DNA from 4 places in the Hyphomicrobium methylovorum genome. Region 4 is predicted to be linked to each of the others. Evidence: riboswitches for the same ligand, from Rfam matches in the RefSeq annotation. Region 4 holds a riboswitch; each other region holds the start of a gene.
The links. A riboswitch is a leader RNA that binds a small molecule or an ion and turns the genes downstream of it on or off. The one in region 4 is predicted to bind cobalamin.
Positions count from the first base shown of each region.

Region 1 (4,652 bases), 490 kb from region 4:
TGCGCCGATGCCGATAGACATCATCCCGATAACAAGTTGCCGAACCGACAGTCGAGCTTTCATGGGCGTCCAACCAATCTCGTTTTGGACGCCGTTTATACGCCACTCATTCAAACATGTAAATCATTTGCATGTTATGGTGAGCAGTCTGCCGCACCGCGTCGGATGGCGGAGAAGTCGACCGTTTCAGACCTCGCAGGTCGCTTTCAATTCGGCGGGGTTGAGGACGGCGGGTCTGGATCGAGGTCGAGAAGTCTTGCAAGCGCACGTTTCGGCCGAATCAGGTCTTCAAGCGTGTACTGATCGAGAGAGGCCAGAAATGCATTCGTTGCATCATGCAGGGCGCGGCGAAGGATGCAGGCCGGTTGGATGCGGCAATAGCCCGGTTGGTTCATGCAACCGATAACGTCCAGTTCCTGCTCGGTATCGCGTATGACGGTGCCGACGTTGATTTGCTGCGGGCGGCGGAGCAGCCGGAAGCCGCCCTTTTTACCTTGCACCGTCTCGAGATACCCAAGCTGCCCCAGGTGATGCACCACCTTCATCAGATGGCTCCGGGAAATGTCGAACCGCTCTGCGATCTCGCTGATGGTCGACAGTTCAGCCCCCTTCAACCCTGCGTGCATAAGAACGCGCAAGGAATAGTCGGCATGAAGTGTCAATCGCATCCGGGTCGCCTTGAGGTGAGTCGAGATAGCACAAACATATAATCCCTATCGATGTTTTACAAGGAAGCTACGGCGATCCCCCGCATCGCTCCACCCGGACGGAAGTCCGAGCCTTCTCAGCATAGTGACAAATCCGCATCTAGCCCGACGGCCGATATATGCTCAGCCTCGAAGGCCAATTGACTTACCCGAGGCGGTAACTTTGAATGGCCGCGTGACGGTGTTGCAACAGGTGAAAAGCTTGCTGCAACAAGAGGGAATGCGGTGCGACACGCCAGTGTCAATGCCGCGACTGCCCCCGCAACTGTAAGCGGCAAGCTTACTCCTGATATGCCACTGAAGCCTCGGAAGAGGCCCGGGAAGGCGGGAGAAAGCGCCAGAGCCGCGAGTCAGGAGACCTGCCGCCACAAGCTGCCCATCTTCCGTGCGTGGGGCGCGGCAGAACGGAGTCCCGTAGCGGCGGCTGATGTGTCAACCGAAGGGGAGTCACGTCAGGTCATGAATGTCGCGTGGTGGGGAATTTTTGTTTTAACGGAACCTGAGTCGCGCGTGGCATAGCGGCCGCGCCGTAAGTCCGTTCGCCCTTAATCGCGACTGTTCACCTGCCCTGCGCTCCCTCTTCGGTCGAATCCACCGAGGGGGACTTTATGTTGCGCCGAACCAGTATTTGCGCCGCCAGTGCGGCACTCGCGAGTATGTCGATCAGCTTCGCGGCCGTTGAAGCACACGCCCAGTCGACCGACTTGGCGACCACCGAATTGCCCCCGATCGTCGTCGAAGGTGCAACCGTCGAAAAGCCGAAGATCGCCGTGAGGCGTGCGGCTGGAAAGGACGTTGTCGTCGGCGTGCCGCCGTCCAATTCGGATGCCCCGCCCGTCGCCGTAGACGGGGGCGAGGGAGGAGCGGGCGCTTCGGCAACCGAAACCATCAGCGGCGTGCCGGCCGACCAAATCGGCTCGTCCGTCACCGTCATTTCCGCGGCCCAGTTGAAGGCGCAAGAAATACGCTACGTCGCCGACGCGCTGCGAAGCCAGCCCGGCGTCTCAGTCAGCCGCACGGGCAGTCCAGGTAGCTTGACGCAAGTCCGCATCCGTGGCGCCGAAGGAAATCAAACACTCGTCTTGATCGACGGCATCGACGCGTCCGACACGGCAAATGGCGAATTCGATTTTTCCAACCTTCTCGTTGACGATATCGATCGCATCGAAATCATCCGCGGCGGCCAGAGCGGCATCGGCGGATCGAAGGCCATCGGCGGCGTAATCAACGTCATCACGAAGAACGGCAAAGGCCCGTTGACGGTCGTAGCACGCGCCGAAGGCGGCAGCATGGGAACGCGGGAAGCCTTCGCACGCGTCTCGGCTGGCAACGACAAAGTTTGGTTCTCTCTCAGCGGCGGTTCTCGCGAGGTCGACGGCTTCGACATCTCGCCCGTTGGTCATGAGAACGACCCGACGCGAATCAGCACGCTGAACGTGCGTGGCGGCGCGCAGCTCTTGAAGGGTGTGACGCTCGACTTCACGCTCCACCACATCGATAAGAATCTTAAGTACGACGATTTCGGTTATGCGCCCGGCCAGCCATACTTGATGGCGATTGACGGCAATTTCCATAACAAGACGAGCATCTGGCTGAGCGGCGCCAATCTGACGTGGGACTCGTTTGACGGCGCATTCACGCAGGTCTTGCGCGCAACGCGCAATACGACCAGCTCTCATGACGGTGGTGACTACGGCCCCTCGACAAACGAAAGCGAAGCCAACAAGTTCGGTTATCTCGCGACGTATCGCTTCGGTGCCAGAGACTTCCGCAACAGCGTGACCGGCATGGCCCAGTATGAGGACGAAGCCTTCACGCCGATTTCGCTTTATACGGATGGCCTCGAACGCAAACGCGATCGCATGGCGTACGTCGGCGAATATCGCGGCGAATATTTCGACCGTTTGTTCCCTACCGTTAGCGTCCGGCATGACGACAACGATAGCTTCGCAGACTACACGACGTGGCACGCGGCCGTGTCTCTGCGGCTTCCCGAGATCGGCGCCCGCCCGCACGCGAGCGTCGGCACGGCTGTGACATTGCCGGGAATGTACGAACAGTTTGGTAGTATTCTCGGCCAGTTCCAGGGCAATCCGAACCTGCTGCCGGAAGAGTCGTTCGGCTGGGATGCTGGCGTCGAGTTCACAACGTGGAACGGTCGTGCAGTCCTCGACGTGACGTACTTCAACGCCAATCTGACGAATGAAATCACCGGCATTCGGGTCGGCGGGATCTATACGCCAATCAACCTCAACGGCGAAAGCGAACGGCAGGGCGTGGAAATATCCGGCCGTGCAATGCTAACGCCGGATCTCAGCGTCGGTATGAGCTATACGCGGCTGCTGGCTTACGAACCAAACGGACTTACAGAAATTCGCCGTCCGCGAAATGCCGGCCGTGCAGACCTCAACTATTCGTTCAACGACAAGCGCGGAAATCTCAATCTGGCGGCCATCTACAACGGCACAACGATCGATAACGCATATATGCCTGACTACACGCCCGTGCGTGTGAGCCTGGACTCCTACTGGCTCGTCAACGCGACGGCCTCGTACAAGCTCATGCCTGGCGTCGAATCGTATGTTCGCGTCGAGAACTTGCTCAACGAGAACTATCAGGAAGTGTACGGCTACGCGACGCCGGGTGTCGCCGCATACGCTGGCATGCGCTTCACCTTCGAGGAACTCCAGAGCAAAGCCTGGGCCGAAGGCAGATAATAACGGACCCTCCCGTCCGTCCATAAGCAGGCGCGGTTGATGTCGAAAGGCGTCAACCGTGCCGGCGAAATGGGCACCAAGGTTCTCACAATTCGGAAACAGCGTGCGCTCAAGTTGACTTGGCGTTCGCGCGCGCCAGCAAGGCTGCGAAATCTAAACGCCACTGCTCGGTGCCTTCCGCGATGGCCCGATAGACAGCGGCGCCGATCGCTTCCCCAGCCGCAGTATGCATTCCGGCGTGCGCGTCACACGGTTCTCCGATTGGCGCAGCGATGACGATGCAATCCGTACCCGTGCCGGTAATCGCCACGCCAGCCCGGCGCGCGCCCGAATCGAGAACGGCCGTGGTCCGTGCCGAGGCGACAATCGATACCCCTTCGATCAGCGCCGCCTGTGACAACGGACGGTCCACATGCGCGAGGATGTTTATCGTCCCGAACGGAATGGGCTCGCTCAGCCGTTGACCCACACGCTCCCCGTTGGACAGTCCGACCGTTGCTAGGCACGTCGCCGTGACGTCCTCGACCGTGACTTGCGCCAGGTGGTGAGCCTCGATCGTGCGCGACGTCGCCATCGCGACGGCATCCGCTAGGGAGGCTGCGGCGAGCCGTTCCGAAATCAGCGCAATCGGGTCCGCGTCGAGCGGAAGATCGGCATTGCGAAGCTCGATCCATGCAACTGTTGCGGTCGTCTGAAATCCCGGCCGCGTGAGAGACCAACTGAGAACGTGGTGAACTTCAGGAAAGGATGCGACGAGGAATGGCGGGTCGCAGCGAAGATCGAACGGCAGGTCCATTTGCAAGGCAACTCATAACAGGCGATTGTGGGGGCGATCACTCAGGCTCCGCCGAGCCAACCAGCGCGATGTGGGGTTTCAACACCCCGCCAATCGCCTACGATGAATACGCCGATTGTGAAAGGACCGATTGCCATGACGAACTGGGATACGCTGAGCACGTCAAGCGGTGAGGAGGCGTTGGCCCGCATCGTCGCTGAATTTAAAGCAGACAGCGGAACGATTCATTTTCTCGGCGATGACGGACTGTTGCACCTGTTCTCAGCGAGCGCGGGAATGCCGGACGCGGTTTTGTCCATTATCCGCACAATTCCGGTCGGAAAGGGCATGGCGGGGTTGGCCGTCGAACGCGGGCAGGCGGTCAATGCCTGCAACATCCAAACCGATTCGAGCGGAGACGTTCGCCCAGGTGCGCGCGCCACAGCAATGGCG
Region 1 covers NZ_QHJE01000001.1:849,970-854,621, reverse strand. Annotated here, with positions in the region: gene DLM45_RS04305 (tetratricopeptide repeat protein) at 1-63, opposite strand, end outside; gene DLM45_RS04300 (RrF2 family transcriptional regulator) at 207-668, opposite strand; cobalamin riboswitch at 870-1,088, shown strand; gene DLM45_RS04295 (TonB-dependent receptor plug domain-containing protein) at 1,316-3,424, shown strand; gene DLM45_RS04290 (adenosylcobinamide amidohydrolase) at 3,534-4,220, opposite strand; gene DLM45_RS04285 (GAF domain-containing protein) at 4,323-4,652, shown strand, end outside.
Region 1: another riboswitch for cobalamin. It lies ahead of DLM45_RS04295 (TonB-dependent receptor plug domain-containing protein); the one in region 4 lies ahead of DLM45_RS06540 (TonB-dependent receptor).

Region 2 (4,652 bases), 500 kb from region 4:
TTCGGGTCCTGCGTCAGCAAGTTTTTCTTGACGATATCGTAGGCCGCGAACGTCCACTCTCCGCGACCGTTCCAGAAGTCCTGCTTGACGCCAACCTCGACTTGCCGACCCGTCGCCAGATCGAAAGGAACCTGCGCTTGCGAGAGCGTGATGAGGTTGCCCAGCGCGTCGACCGCGGTCGAGTACGAACCGTAGAACGCGAGACCAGGCTGCCACGTGTAGACGGCACCAGCGCGCCATGAGACGGCCGAGAAGTCCTTATCGAAGCCCTTTCCGGTTATCAGGCTCATCCGCTCAATGGATGGACGTTCCAGACGAATGCCGCCGACAAGCGCGAGCTTTTCGGTGACGGCCAGACGATCTTCAGCGAACAGCGAATACTGGAAGGTATCTGTCTTGAAGCTCGCAACGGTCGGGGGAAGATTGATTGGATCGTAGAACGATCCCGAATTGAAATTGTACGGATTAACCCAGCTCGTGCCGCTGTACGGCGAATTGTTCGAGTGCAGGAAATTGATCTTATTGACGTCGAAACCCGCGACGACTTCGTTCTTCATGCCGAAGAGCGAGTGCCTGAGCGTTGCGTCGAAGCGATCACCGATCTGCTCCTGATTGTGGTAGATCTCGATATAGTCGTCGCGCTTGATCTGGCCATAATGGGGATCAGCGAGATTAGAGACATAGGCGTAGTTTTCGATATTGCGCCAATGCCGATGGCTGGTGAGCCGATAGGCGGTGTTGCGGAATGTGAGAGCGTCGTTTGCCTGCCACTCTGTCTTGAATTGAGTCCAGTTGTCGCGATAACGGACCTCGCTGTCCTCGACGTTGAAATTCTTGAAGCGGATGCGTTTATCCATACGCCCGTCGATGAATGGCATACCGAAGTAGCGCAATGGCTCCTGGTAGCCGTAGTCGTTCGATAGAGTGAATGTCAGTCCCGGCGCGGCCTTGAGCTTAACGGCACCAGACAAGGCTAGATTCTGAAACTCGCCTTCCTGCTTTAGCCAGCCATCAGACTGTTCGCCCGCAACGTCGATCCGGTACGACAGCCGGTCGTTGATCGGTCCGCCGGAACCGAGCCCGATACGACGCGAAAAATCCGTGCCGACGGCGACTTCCGCTTCGTTGACGAAATAGTCCGTCGGCTTTTTCGGAACGACGTTGATGACGCCGCCGATTGCACCTTCGCCATAGAGCACGGATGCCGGTCCACGCAGAACTTCGATGCGATCCGCAGTCCAGGTGTTGAATGGAAATGTAACGGTGCCAGAACCGACGTACATGCGTGTGCCGTCGTAGAGCTGCATGACGGAACCGTGGCCCGAGAAGCCGCGCGTTGCGAGACCGGTTCCGCCGTTGCCTGGAGAAGCCGTAGATGTAAAGCCAGCCGCGTTCTGCGTAACGGCATCGACGACGCTCGTCTGGCCCCGTTCGCGGATCGTCTCGCCAGAGATCACTTCGACGCTGGCGGGCGTTTCGAGAGGCGTTAGGCCGAGGCGGCTGCCGCTCGTTGCGGGCTTCGAAAGGTTCAGGCCAGACGGATTTGTTTCCCTGGACTCATTCGTGGCATCGGTTTCATTGCCGTTGTTGCCCACAACGGTTGGATTCTCAGAAGCTTCCGCCGCGGGCGATTGAACGACTTTTTTCTTCTTGGTCGTTGGCTTCTTTTTTTGCTGGGTCGAGACGACGACGCTCGGTAGTGGAACGGACGAAGAGTTCGCGCTTGGCGTCCCTTCCTCGGCTGGCGGCGATGCGTCCTGTGCGCTTGCGCTAAATCCGAAGCAAGAAGAGAGAGCGACAAAGGAAATTGAGGCGAGCAAGCGACGCCGTTCGGAAACGGAGCCCGCGCGAGAAAACAGAGAAGACATGACAGTCCTGACGTACAAATGGGCACGTCACCGCGAGCGAAGCCGTTTGAGCGCGCGGACGCGTTCATTCGCCAACGATCGAGGCACCCCGCCCGACGCGTTCTCGCGTGTGACCACGACTGTCGGCAGGTCTCCTGGCTCGCGGGTCTTAGACTTCCGGACTACCTTCCCAGAAACTCTCGCTCCCAGTGGTAATATCGCCGACGTCTCGCCGCTTACAGTTGCGGGGGCAGCTGCGGCTTTTGGCGAGAGCCAGTACCGCATTCCCTATTGTTTCCCCGAAGGGAACCGACGTGAACAGATTGGCCATATCAATAGGCCTGTCAATTGACGTCGGCCGATTGTTTGAGCGGTTGTGTCTCTAGCAACACCCCGCGCTTTGGGCTCCGTCGTGCCAATTGATTTGATCGCAAGGAACGAAGTGCAGAGTATGCGGCAAGCTCCTATGTTTCATGCATGTTGGCAGAGAGAGCAACGGCAATGGCCCTCGCGGTTCCGAAATCCAAGACTCTGAAATCGTCTTCGATGACGGATGAGACGTGTTGGAACGCCGTGAAAACACGCGACGCCAGCTTTGACGGCCAGTTCGTTTATTCGGTTGCGACGACAGGTGTCTTTTGTCGGCCTGCGTGCCCATCGCGTCTGGCCAAGCGTGAGAACGTCCGATTCTATGCGTCTGCTGCGGATGCAGAAGCCGCTGGCTTTCGGCCGTGTAAGCGCTGCCGGCCGACGGAGCCGCCGCTTCATAAACACTACGCGGAGATGATCGCGGCTGCGTGTCGCACAATCGAGACTGCGGACGATCAGCCGAGTCTCGAAACCCTTGCCGCCAATGCTGGTCTTAGCTCGTTTCACTTCCATCGCATTTTCAAGATCGTCACCGGAGTGACACCAAAGGCCTACGCAATTGCAAATCGCCAGAAGCGCGTTCGAGATAATCTCAAGCAGAGTTCTTCTGTGACAGAGGCGTTATACGACGCGGGGTTTAATTCCAGCGGCCGCTTTTATGCCGACGCGCCGGACGTGCTTGGCATGACGCCGACTGACTTCCGCTCTGGCGGAGCCAATACCGAAATTCGGTTCGCGGTGGGGCAGTGTTCGCTTGGCGCTGTTCTGGTTGCGGCGAGCGCCAAAGGCATTTCGGCGATAACTCTGAGTGATGATCCGCGCGAACTCGTGCACGATCTTGAGCGCCGCTTTCCCAATGCGACTCTGATCGGGGGCGACAGCGAATTCGAAGCCATCGTTGCTCAGGTCGTCGGCTTGGTCGAAAGGCCCGGGAAGGATTTCAATCTTCCGCTCGACATTCGCGGCACGGCCTTTCAGCATCGCGTCTGGCAGGCGCTCCGAGAAATTCCATTCGGCATGACGGCAACATACGCCGAGATCGCTGCACAGATCGGTATGCCGAAAGCGGTGCGCGCAGTTGCTGGCGCCTGTGCAGCGAATGAGATCGCTCTTGCCATTCCTTGCCACCGCGTTATTCGCAGCGACGGCGGTATTTCAGGCTATCGATGGGGCGTCGAGCGCAAGCAGGTGCTGCTCGAGCGTGAAGCGAACGCCACGAAGAAAAAGAAGACCTGAGCCTATTCGTTCCGGAAAGGCGGCGGCTCTATACGCGAACGTTCGTCAAGCTTCGGGACGCAGGCGCACCGAATGTTTTCCGGAAATCGTGAGCGAAGTGGGATTGGTCGGCAAAGCCTGCGGCGTGTGCTGCTTCGGTGAAGCTTGAGCCAGCAGCGATTTCATCGATTGCGCGAAGCATGCGAACCCAGGCACGATAGCGCCGGAACGAAACGCCCATCTCTTCGCTGAAGAGATGCTGCAAGCGAGAGACCGAGAGACCTGCCGCCTGCGCTGCGTTGGTGACGGACACGAGAGTGTCGGGCTCAGCGGATTCCAGCACAGAAATGGCGCGGGAGACGCGTGCGTCCAACGTGCGACGGGCGCGTGTTTGTGAAAAGTCGACGAGATCGGTTATCGCCGCATCAACCCAGTTGAGCGATGCGCGGTCTTCGTAGAGTTCGCGCATCAGGCCGGTTTCACCTGTTGCGCCGACCAGAGCACCACCCACTTCAATGGCATTGCCAACGAGAGGCGCGAGCGCGTGTGCGTTGCCGACTGTGGGCTCGATGTAAAGCACCGAAACCGGCTCGCCCGCGAGATCGAGTTCATGCGGGACGCCTGCTGGAATCAAAGCCGCCCGACACGATTGCCAGGGATTTTCTCTGATCCGCAAACGGAAAGAGCCACAGAGACCCGCCAGATACACCGGCGCTCCGTGCTGATGACTCGCATTCCGGTCCAGCGTTCCGGCGAACAGCGTACGGCCCTGGTGGAGCCGCCACAGCGGCCGCAGCGGTTCGGCATCGGGCGTAGCGGAAACGTACAAGCGCCACCTCTTCGGCTCAGCCAATGATCCAATCGCTACGGCCGGAGCCGGTTGCATGACGGACGGTACTTCACCCGGCTCAAAAAGCTCAAGCGTCATATCGGTCACGAACCTTCGCGCCATCCAGGGAGTGCAATTGCATGTCGTCATCCAATACCGGGACTTCGCGGAGATCGTTTATCGGAGCGGCGGCGCTTGCGCTTGCTGCCCCAGCGATACTGCGCCAGACCAAACGTGCGACTGCTGCAGAAGGCGCGTTTCTGGGCGCATCTGAACCCCCATTCCGGCGCTTCCAGTTCGGCAAATTCGAGATCACCGTGCTTTCCGACGGCGGCGCGATGGTGGACGGCCCTTGGCCCATCGTCGGCGAGGATAGACCCAAGGAAGAGGTC
Region 2 covers NZ_QHJE01000001.1:844,410-849,061, forward strand. Annotated here, with positions in the region: gene DLM45_RS04265 (TonB-dependent receptor) at 1-1,868, opposite strand, end outside; cobalamin riboswitch at 1,976-2,176, opposite strand; gene ada (bifunctional DNA-binding transcriptional regulator/O6-methylguanine-DNA methyltransferase Ada) at 2,349-3,452, shown strand; gene DLM45_RS04275 (helix-turn-helix domain-containing protein) at 3,481-4,359, opposite strand; gene DLM45_RS04280 (MBL fold metallo-hydrolase) at 4,401-4,652, shown strand, end outside.
Region 2: another riboswitch for cobalamin. It lies ahead of DLM45_RS04265 (TonB-dependent receptor); the one in region 4 lies ahead of DLM45_RS06540 (TonB-dependent receptor).

Region 3 (4,652 bases), 910 kb from region 4:
TGAGTTCCTTCACGTCGCAAAGAAATGCATCGATACAAACGAGAGCGTCCGCCGTCGTCATTCCCCGCTCAAGGCCACACTGCTTCGCAATGCCTGCGCGAAGCGCGGCGTCAACGATCTCCGCGGAGAGTGCCGCGCGCCGTCGAGGATCAAGACCATCAGCCGACGAAAATTCATCAACCAGTCGCTCGACTTCGTTGAGCTGAGTGGAAAGCCCTGCTTCGATCATCGGCGGAGGCTTGTGTCCCAACGTCACCGCCGCGATGCGCCGCTTCGCCTGCGCCGCCTCACCTGGATCGTTGACAATGAACGGATAGACCAGCGGCACCGCACCGAGAATGGCACGCGGTGCGCAAGCCTCGCTTCCCGCGATTGCCTTGCCCGGCAACCATTCCAGCGTGCCATGCGCGCCGAGATGGATCAGCGCATCGATTTTTCCAACGTTCCGAAGCCAAAGATAGAACGCAACATAGCTGTGCCGTGGCGGAGTCGTCGGATCATGATACAGCGCCTTGCGGTCGTGCGACGACCCGCGCTCCGGCTGAAGTCCGAGAACGAAATTTCCGAACCGTAAAGCGCGGATAGCGAATGCACCCTGCGTAAGCAGATCGTCGTCTTCCGGTTCACCCCAAGCCGACGTCACCTCGTCTCGGAACGCACGCGGCAACTCGGAAAACGCACGCTTATAGGCGTCGAGCGGCCACGATTCCGAGCTCGTCTGCAAACTCGAAACAAGTGCATGCAGATCGTCCGGAAAATCAGAAACGGCGTATCCCTCAGCAACCAGCCGAGCGGCGATCGAAGCTGCGCTTGCGATTCCATCCAAACCAACGGCATGCGCGATTTGATCCGGTCGCCCCGGATACGTCGAAAGCATCAGCGCCACGCGCCGTTCGCGCGCCGGCAGAGATTTTAACCGCGCCCAAGACGCAGCAAGATCGGCAACATGCGCAATGCCGTGAGCATATGGAACATGCCGCAGAAGCGCAGGCCCAGCATCGCCGTTCAGAGCTTGAGGCTCCTTGAACGAAATAACGCCCGCAAAAATCCTGCCGTCGAGTTCCGGCAGAACGACGTGCATCGCAAGGTCGGACGCACTGACGCCGCGCTGTGATTGATTCCACAAGGTCTCCGGCGCGTTCGTCATCGCTACCTGCAGCACTGGACAATCGCCAGCGTCGAGCGGAGACGTATCATCCTCGCGCGCCGAAAACGCCGTCGCGTTGACGACCACGCTTGGATTGAGCCGCTTCAGTTCGCCCGCAAGCCAGACAGCCGCGTCAGGCGCGCGCAAACTCGGCACGTAGAGTAACGTCGCTCCCATGCCGCGCGCTTCGAGCGCTTCTGCGAGCTTCTCGATCGGCGCAATATCACCAGCCGTCAGGTGTGAACGATAGAAAACGATAGCGGCAGAAGCCCCAGCCGTCTTGCCCGCATCCGCAGCACGATAACACCCGAATTGCGGCGTCGTGCGAACCTCTGGCATTGGCGAAGCTTCGCCGCGTGCGCGCGACAGCAAGCTTCGGAGAGCACTGCGCACATTCTCCGCGCCACCGTCATCGAGTAACGCTTCGAGACGTGCGAGATCATCAGCTGCAACAGTCGAAAGTGCCGCAAGACGCATATCGGGACGGCCATCGCCAGGCACGATTGCCAGCGCGACGCCCAACTCGCGACACCTGCGGCTCAACTGTTCGCCGCCGTAGCGCCAATAATCGAGCCCACCAAGCAGCCGCACCAGAACCGCACGCGATCCCTTCACAGTCGCGTCGAGAAACAGATCGACCGACATCGGGTGCCGCAACGTATTGAGGTTTGCGAAGCTCAAGCTCGGACGCTCGTCCTGCGGCACATCGCAAAATGCTGCCGCGGCCATCGCCAAATCGGAGTCTGAAAACGACAGGACGACGAGATCTGCCGGCGCGAGCGCGAGATCCTGAGGCGCAGCGGCCTCATCGAGATCCCGACTCTCGCGCACGACCAGATGCATTAGCCAGCGCCCGTGAGAGCGCGCGCAATCGCGTCACGGTTCAGTCCCTTCTGGCCAATGACGACCAGACGCCCGATACGTTTTTCTTCCGCGGTCCAGGCGCGTTCATAGCGCGTATCGACCCGCTCGCCGACGCCTTGCAGCAGAAGCCGCATCGGCTTGCCCTGGACTGCCGCATATCCCTTGATGCGGAGCACATCATGCGTCTTCGCCACATCCTGAGCCCGCGCCGTGAGATCGGCTGGCGACGTCAGTTCCGGCACCTCGACAATGAACGTCTCGAAATCGTCGTGGTCATGATCGGGCATATCGTCATGATGCGACGGTCGGGCGGCGAGATCGTTCTCAGCGGCGGCCGAAAGACCGAGCAGCACACTCGGCGCCACGCGTCCCTCACGCGTCGCCACGATCTTGATCGCGCGCGGCACGCTATTCTTGATTTCGGCAGAAACGGACGCCGCTTCATCGTCCGTCAGAAGATCCGTCTTATTCAGCACGATGAGATCGGCGCAGAGCAGCTGATCCTCGTAAACCTCTTCAAGCGGATTGTCGTGATCGATGGACTCGTCTTCCGCACGCTGCGCAGCAACCTTCTCAGGATCGTCGGCAAAGCGACCCGCGCGAACAGCCGGACCGTCAACCACGGTCACAACTCCATCCACCGTCACGCGATTGCGAATATCCGGCCACTCGAACGCCTTGAGCAACGGCTTCGGCAGAGCCAAACCCGACGTCTCGACGATGATGTGATCCGGAGCGGGACTACGCGACAGCAATGCTTCGAGCGTCGGCACGAAATCGTCCGCGACCGTGCAGCAAAGGCAACCGTTCGTCAGCTCGACGATATTCTCTTCCGGGCAGTTCTCGATACCGCACGAGCGCAGAATGGTGCCGTCCACACCGACGTCACCGAACTCGTTGACGATCAGCGCCAATCTCCGCCCCTCAGCATTTTCGAGAGCATGACGAACGAGCGTCGTCTTTCCCGAACCAAGAAAACCGGTGACGATCGTAATAGGAACCTTACGCGGGCTCATGCAGCAGTCTCCTGGCCGGATTTATGGTGCGGGCGTGGCGGCGAGGGAAATGGTCTGCAGCACCGGACAACGGTTCGCATCTTAACCTTTCCGCGCCCCACCGGCGCCGGTTTCAATAAATGATGGCAGGTTTCCTGGCTCGCGGGTCGCGGCATCCGGCAACCTTCCCGGGACGTATCCCAGTGGTACATTTGCTGGATGCTCGCCGCTTACAGTTGCGGGGGCAGCTGCGGAGTGAAACCGCATTCCCTTAGAACCCTCTTGCGAGGGACCATCGCCTCAACGGATAAGTGACGCCCCATGCTTCGTCAATCGCCAAGCGCCGCAACGGTAACCCCATGCCGCCTTCCATGACGTGCCCCCCGCTAACACTCGTTCTGGGCGGCGCACGTTCAGGCAAGAGCACGCATGCCGAGCGTCTATTGACCGCACTGCCCCCGCCTTGGGCCTATGTCGCAACGGCCGAAGCTTTCGACGATGAAATGCGCGATCGGATTGCAACCCATCGCGCACGCCGCGGCGCCGGTTGGCAGCAATTCGAAGTGCCCCTGGACCTTGCCGACGCTTTGGCTAACCAGACCGCATCCCTCCCCTGCCTTGTCGATTGCCTGACGCTCTGGCTCTCGAACTTGATGCACGCCGAAAGAAACATCCCGCACGAAACCGACCTCTTGATCGCCGCACTCGCCAAACGGACCGCACCCTGTATCATGGTGTCGAACGAGGTAGGCCTCGGCATCGTGCCCGACAACGCGCTGGCGCGCCGCTTTCGCGACGAAGCCGGACGATTGAACCAACGCCTCGCAACCGTCGCCGACCGCGTGCTCTTCATCGCCGCAGGTCTTCCGCTGACACTGAAAGGCTAATCGTGACCGAGAACCATACGACGACCGAAGACGCCGATCGCCACAAAGCGAAGATGGCGAAACGCAAAGCCCTGCAGGATGCGGAAGTCGCGTCCAAAACGGTCGAAAAAGGTGTGCTGCTCATTCACACCGGCCCCGGCAAGGGCAAATCGACGGCGGCGTTCGGCCTCGTGTTGCGTGCACTCGGGCACGGCTGGAAAGTCGGCGTCGTGCAGTTCATCAAGGGTGCGTGGCACACCGGCGAACGTACCGCGCTCGAACGCTTCGGTGATCAGGTTTCCTGGCACACGATGGGAGAAGGCTTCACCTGGGAGACGCAGGACAAGGCGCGAGACATCGCCGCCGCTGAACGCGCTTTCGCCAAGGTCAAGGAGTTGATGGCCGATCCCGAAATTCGTTTGCTAATCCTGGACGAATTGAACATCGCCCTGCGCTACGATTATCTGCCGCTCGACGACGTCATAGAAACACTCCGGAACCGTCGCGCCGATTTGCACGTCGTCGTTACGGGCCGCAACGCCAAACCGGAATTGATCGCACTGGCTGATGGCGTGACGGAGATGGGCGCCACGAAGCACCACTTCGCCGCTGGCATCAAGGCACAGCAGGGTATCGAGTTCTAAAGGCATGCCCGCACGCGCGCTGATGTTCGTAGGCACAGGCTCCGACGTCGGCAAATCGCTGATCGTCGCGGGCCTCTGCCGCCTATGTGCGAACCGCGGCCTCCGCGTCCGCCCGTTCAAGCCGCAGAATATGTCG
Region 3 covers NZ_QHJE01000001.1:2,246,897-2,251,548, reverse strand. Annotated here, with positions in the region: gene cobN (cobaltochelatase subunit CobN) at 1-1,990, opposite strand, end outside; gene cobW (cobalamin biosynthesis protein CobW) at 1,990-3,027, opposite strand; cobalamin riboswitch at 3,135-3,318, opposite strand; gene cobU (bifunctional adenosylcobinamide kinase/adenosylcobinamide-phosphate guanylyltransferase) at 3,366-3,893, shown strand; gene cobO (cob(I)yrinic acid a,c-diamide adenosyltransferase) at 3,896-4,516, shown strand; gene DLM45_RS10885 (cobyric acid synthase) at 4,521-4,652, shown strand, end outside.
Region 3: another riboswitch for cobalamin. It lies ahead of cobW (cobalamin biosynthesis protein CobW); the one in region 4 lies ahead of DLM45_RS06540 (TonB-dependent receptor).

Region 4 (4,652 bases):
ATAGGCCGGGCGCTCCACCGTGTTATCGAAGTTCTCATAAGACGATCCGATGTACTGCACGCCGCCGCTTGCCTTCCAGCCCTGCGCAAAGGCCCATGACAGCCAGATGTTCGCAGTCTGCTCTGGAATAAGGATCGGCGTTTTGCCGCTGTAGTCTGTGACGGCAAATGTCGAAAAATCGATGTACTGAAAATCGTCATACTGCGCTTTCAGCCATGCGGCGTTTGCATCGATGCGCCATCCGTATCCAAGCTCGAGCCCGCCCGATGCTTCGACACCGTAGGATGACTGCTGTCCAATTTGCTGGAATTGGTACGAAGCGTCGAGAACGATGAGGTCGTTCTTCTCGATGCGATAACCGGCGAGAGTCCACTCGCCACGCCCGTTCCAGAACGATTGCTTCATGCCGACTTCGACTTGGTTGCCCGTCGTCAAACCGAATTTCGCGAAATTCTTTGCAAGATCGAGCAGCGGCACGTTGATCGGATCTGTACCAACCGTGTACTGGCCAAAAAATGCGAAGTTCCGTATCGGCTCATACACGGCGCCAACGCGCCAACCAAGAGCTCCGAACGTCTTTTCGAAGCTCTGGCCAAGGCTTACATCCTCGCGCTCGATCGTCGGTGCATCGAAGCGCACGCCCCCGACGATTGTAAGATTGTCGAGAAGATGAATGCGGTTCTCGGCGAACACGCCGTACTCAGTCAGCTCGGATTTGTATTTCGGGTCCAACCGATCAGGATTCGGGAAAAATCCGCGGTCGAAGTTGTAAGGATTGAGCGAGTTCGCCTCGGACGGAATGTAGTTCGAGTATCCAAAGCGCGTCCGCGTAATATCGAAGCCGACGACGGACTCGTTCGCAAATCCTAGGATCCGGCTGCGAACCGTCGCGTCGTTGCGCGTGCCGATCTGATCTTGCTGTTGAACGATATGAATATAGCCGCTCCGGTCGACGTCGCCGGTGACCGGATTGAGGAAGTAATCCTCCGCGTTGCGCCACTCGCGATTGCTGGACGAAATGTAAGAGATGTTACGGAACGACAACGCGGAGCTTGGCGTGTATTCCGTCTTCAACTGTGTGAAGTTGTCTTTGAACCGAATTCGGCTGTCGTAGACGTTATAATTCTTCTCGCGCAGACTTTTGTCGATTTCGCCGTCACGGAAGGGCGTTCCAAAATAACGCATCGGCTTTTGATCGCCGTAGTCGGTCGACAGCGTGAACACGAGATCTGGCGCAGCCTGAAGCCTCAATGCGCCGGAAATTCCAAAATTCTCCGAGTGCCCAAGATCCACCCAGCCTTCCGAAGCGTCTCCCGTGACATCGAAGCGATAGGAGAGCGCTTCATTCAACGGACCAGCGCTATCGAACGAAAGGCGTCGCCCCAGGTTCGAGTCGACGTAAACCTGCGCTTCGTTTTCGTAATGCGTCGTGATCGGCTTCTTGGGAACGACGTTGATCACGCCGCCAATCGCGCCTTGGCCATAGAGAACCGAAGCCGGACCGTGCAAAACCTCGATACGGTCGACGGACCACATGTTGAACGGGAAGGTGACGTTGCCGCGGCCTGGCGATATGCGCGTCCCATCGTAAAGCCGCACGACTGAGCCATTGCCTTGATAGCCGCGGCTGGCGAACGCTTGGCCGTAAACCGGATTGGCAACGCTGCTGAAGCCCGGCGCATTATGCGTAACGGCGTCCGTCACGGTATCTTGGCCGCGGTCGCGCGCGACTTCGCCGGAAATGACACTGACGCTGGCAGGTGTTTCGAGCGGCGTGAGATTGAGGCGGCTACCCGCTGTGGTCGGCACGCTGAGATTGAGGCCAGGCTTGGTCGGCGTATTGACGCCGGTTTGGGCAGGATCAACCACAGGCTCCGCTGGCTGCGTGTTGGTTGACGCCTGGGCCGGAGCCTTTTGCTTGACCGTTGAAGGCTTTTTGGCCTTCGCCATCTTCTTCGGAGACTGTGTGCCGAGCACGGTGACAGGCGGCAGATCACTCGAATTTGGCGCCGCTTGCTGCGCGTTGACGAGGCACGGCGCAAAGACCGAAGCGAGGACGGAAAGGCTTGCACCCGCCGAGAGGCGACGCAGATGCGTCTGGCCATTGGACCGGAGTCCGGAGATTGAATTGAGCATAGGACCTGCGTGACGACGAATGTGGCACGTCACAGCAAGCGAAGGCGTCTCGAGCGCATAGCAAGCTCAAGCCGTCAACGATCAGAACACCCCGTCTGATCCGTGCTCGCGTGTGACCACGACCGTCGGCAGGTCTCCTGGCTCGCGGGTCTTAGCGTCTTGACCTGCCTTCCCGGAACGCAGCTCCAGTGGCGCGAGTGGTCAAGAGCTTGCCGCTTACAGTTGCGGGGGCAGCCGCGGAATTTGGCACAAGGCCATCACCGCATTCCCTATTGATTCCTTGCGGAAACCGACAAGATAGGGTGTCGCCGGATGACACGGCGAGTCAATGCGCGTGCGGTCGAATGGCCGGGGCATGTGCTCAAAGCGTCACAAGCGAGGAAGCTGCGCACGGGATTATCAGTGCGCAGCTGTTTGCACTTAGCCGAGTGACTCGAGGTATTCGTAGACAGCGCGAGCAGGCTCGCCACCCATCTTTGCATGCGTCAGCAACGGAATGCCGTGCGCGCCGGGGGCCTTCGCGGCTTGCGGGTAAGCTTCCAGCGCCGTCTTGACAATATCCAGCCTGCCGAGCATGGCGGCTGCAAAGATATCAAGGCGCGCGCCGTGTTCGATCAGAAGCAGCGCCATGTCTCGGCCGCCGGTGTGAGCGGCTGCACCAAGCCCGGATTCGAAATCTCCGCCGCCCCAATCCCAGCTCGCGTTGACGAGCTTGGGCTCGATCGCAAGCAGCTCTCGCACGCGATCGATATCGCTATGCGCCTTCCGGACGAATTCGCTCACAAGCTCGGGCGCCAATGCGGCAGGCCTCTCCATAGTCCATTCCCTTCAATGATCAGGCGTGCAATTTGAGAGATGTTAGCGACTGCGTCGTTACAACTCTACAGTCTCCGCAGCGCCGTTTGGCCACGGCCGATTGCTACGAGCGGATGCATACTATTTTTTGACAAGGAAAGCGCCGCGATCAGGAACGGGCAATTGGATCGTGACTTTGAGGCCGCCCAGGTCTGATCGGCCAAGCTCAACATCGCCGCCGTACAGCTGAGCGAGATCGCGCACAATCGCCAATCCAAGACCCGAGCCCTGATTGTCGCTTTCCCATTGCGTTCCGATATTGAAAACGATCTTCCACGCTTCAGGCGGCAGGCCTGGGCCATCATCCTCGACGACAAATTTTAGCTGGCGCGAATAATCGCCATCAATCCCGAGGCGAACGACGCTTCGAGCGTGCCTCAAAGCGTTGTCGACGATGTTCGCCAGCAACTCGTTCAAGTCTTCGCGTTCGGCCGCAACCATGACGCGATCCGGAATGTCGTTGCGGATGACGACGCCGCGATCGACATAAAGGCGAGAGAGCGCGGCCGTGACCGCCGTTGCGACGTCGGACAAGGACGACAGGGTACCAGGTCGTGCGCGTGTCGCAGCAATGCGCGCTCGCGCGATCTGATAATCGATATGGCTTTGCATGCGTCGGCATTGGTCGCGGATAACGGAAGCGGTTTCGGTTTCGCCGCGCCGATTGAGCTGCTCCGCCTCATCGACCAGGATTGCCAGAGGCGTCTTCAGACCGTGTGCAATATTTCCCGCTTGCGCGCGCGCCCGTCCGATCTGCTCGCTGGATGACTGCAGCAGACCATTGAGGTCGTCGATCAGCGGCTGAACCTCTTCCGGAAACTTGCCCTTCATCGACGCCGCCGAGCCCGAGCGCACCGCCGCCAGCCCTTCGCGAAGTTGAGAGAACGGGGTCATGGCGTAAAACAACAGCAGCACCGCAGCTGAAATCATGGAAGCGGCAAACCCACCAAGCGACCACAGCAATACATTGTTGAACTGCTGCAGTTCTTGCCGAAGGTGCGCTTCGTCGGTGCCGATAATGAAGTGGACGGGAGACGCGGGTGTGTCCAGCATCCGTGCGCGCTCGGCGATGTGCAGTTTCCCGGTCGGTCCATCGATCATCAGCGTATGCGTTTCGCCGTCAGCGCGCGGTAGCTCCGAAATCGAAAGCGTATCACCTTTAAGCGATCCGGAACGTGCAATGACGCCGCGATTATCCTGGACTTGCCAATAGAAGCCCGAATGCGGTGGTTGATAGCGCGGATCGCTGAGCGGCCGTACGAGCTTGAGTGTGCCGTCAGGTCCGGTTTCCAGCAGCACCTCAAGCTCGTCCAGATGTTCGAGCAGCTCATCGTTGAGCTGCCGTCCAAGGAAGTCTTGAAAGACGAGCGAAAGCGCGATGCCTGCTGAGGCGACACCAAGCACTGCCCAGATCGTGGCTACGAGCATGAGTCGGGAGCGAAGGCTGCGCATTGGAGGGTTCAATCCATACGGTAGCCAAGGCCGCGGACGGTCGTAATGACATCGCGCCCCAGCTTACGCCGCAGCCTGCTGATATAGACCTCGATGGTGTTCGACTCGGTGCTCTGGTCGAGCGAGTAAAGCCGATCGACGAGCTCCTGTTGTGAGATGACGCGTCCCACGCGATGCATGAAGTACGACAGCATCCGCATTTCGAGTGC
Region 4 covers NZ_QHJE01000001.1:1,339,470-1,344,121, reverse strand. Annotated here, with positions in the region: gene DLM45_RS06540 (TonB-dependent receptor) at 1-2,136, opposite strand, end outside; cobalamin riboswitch at 2,247-2,445, opposite strand; gene DLM45_RS06535 (ankyrin repeat domain-containing protein) at 2,557-2,952, opposite strand; gene DLM45_RS06530 (sensor histidine kinase) at 3,073-4,419, opposite strand; gene DLM45_RS06525 (response regulator transcription factor) at 4,452-4,652, opposite strand, start outside.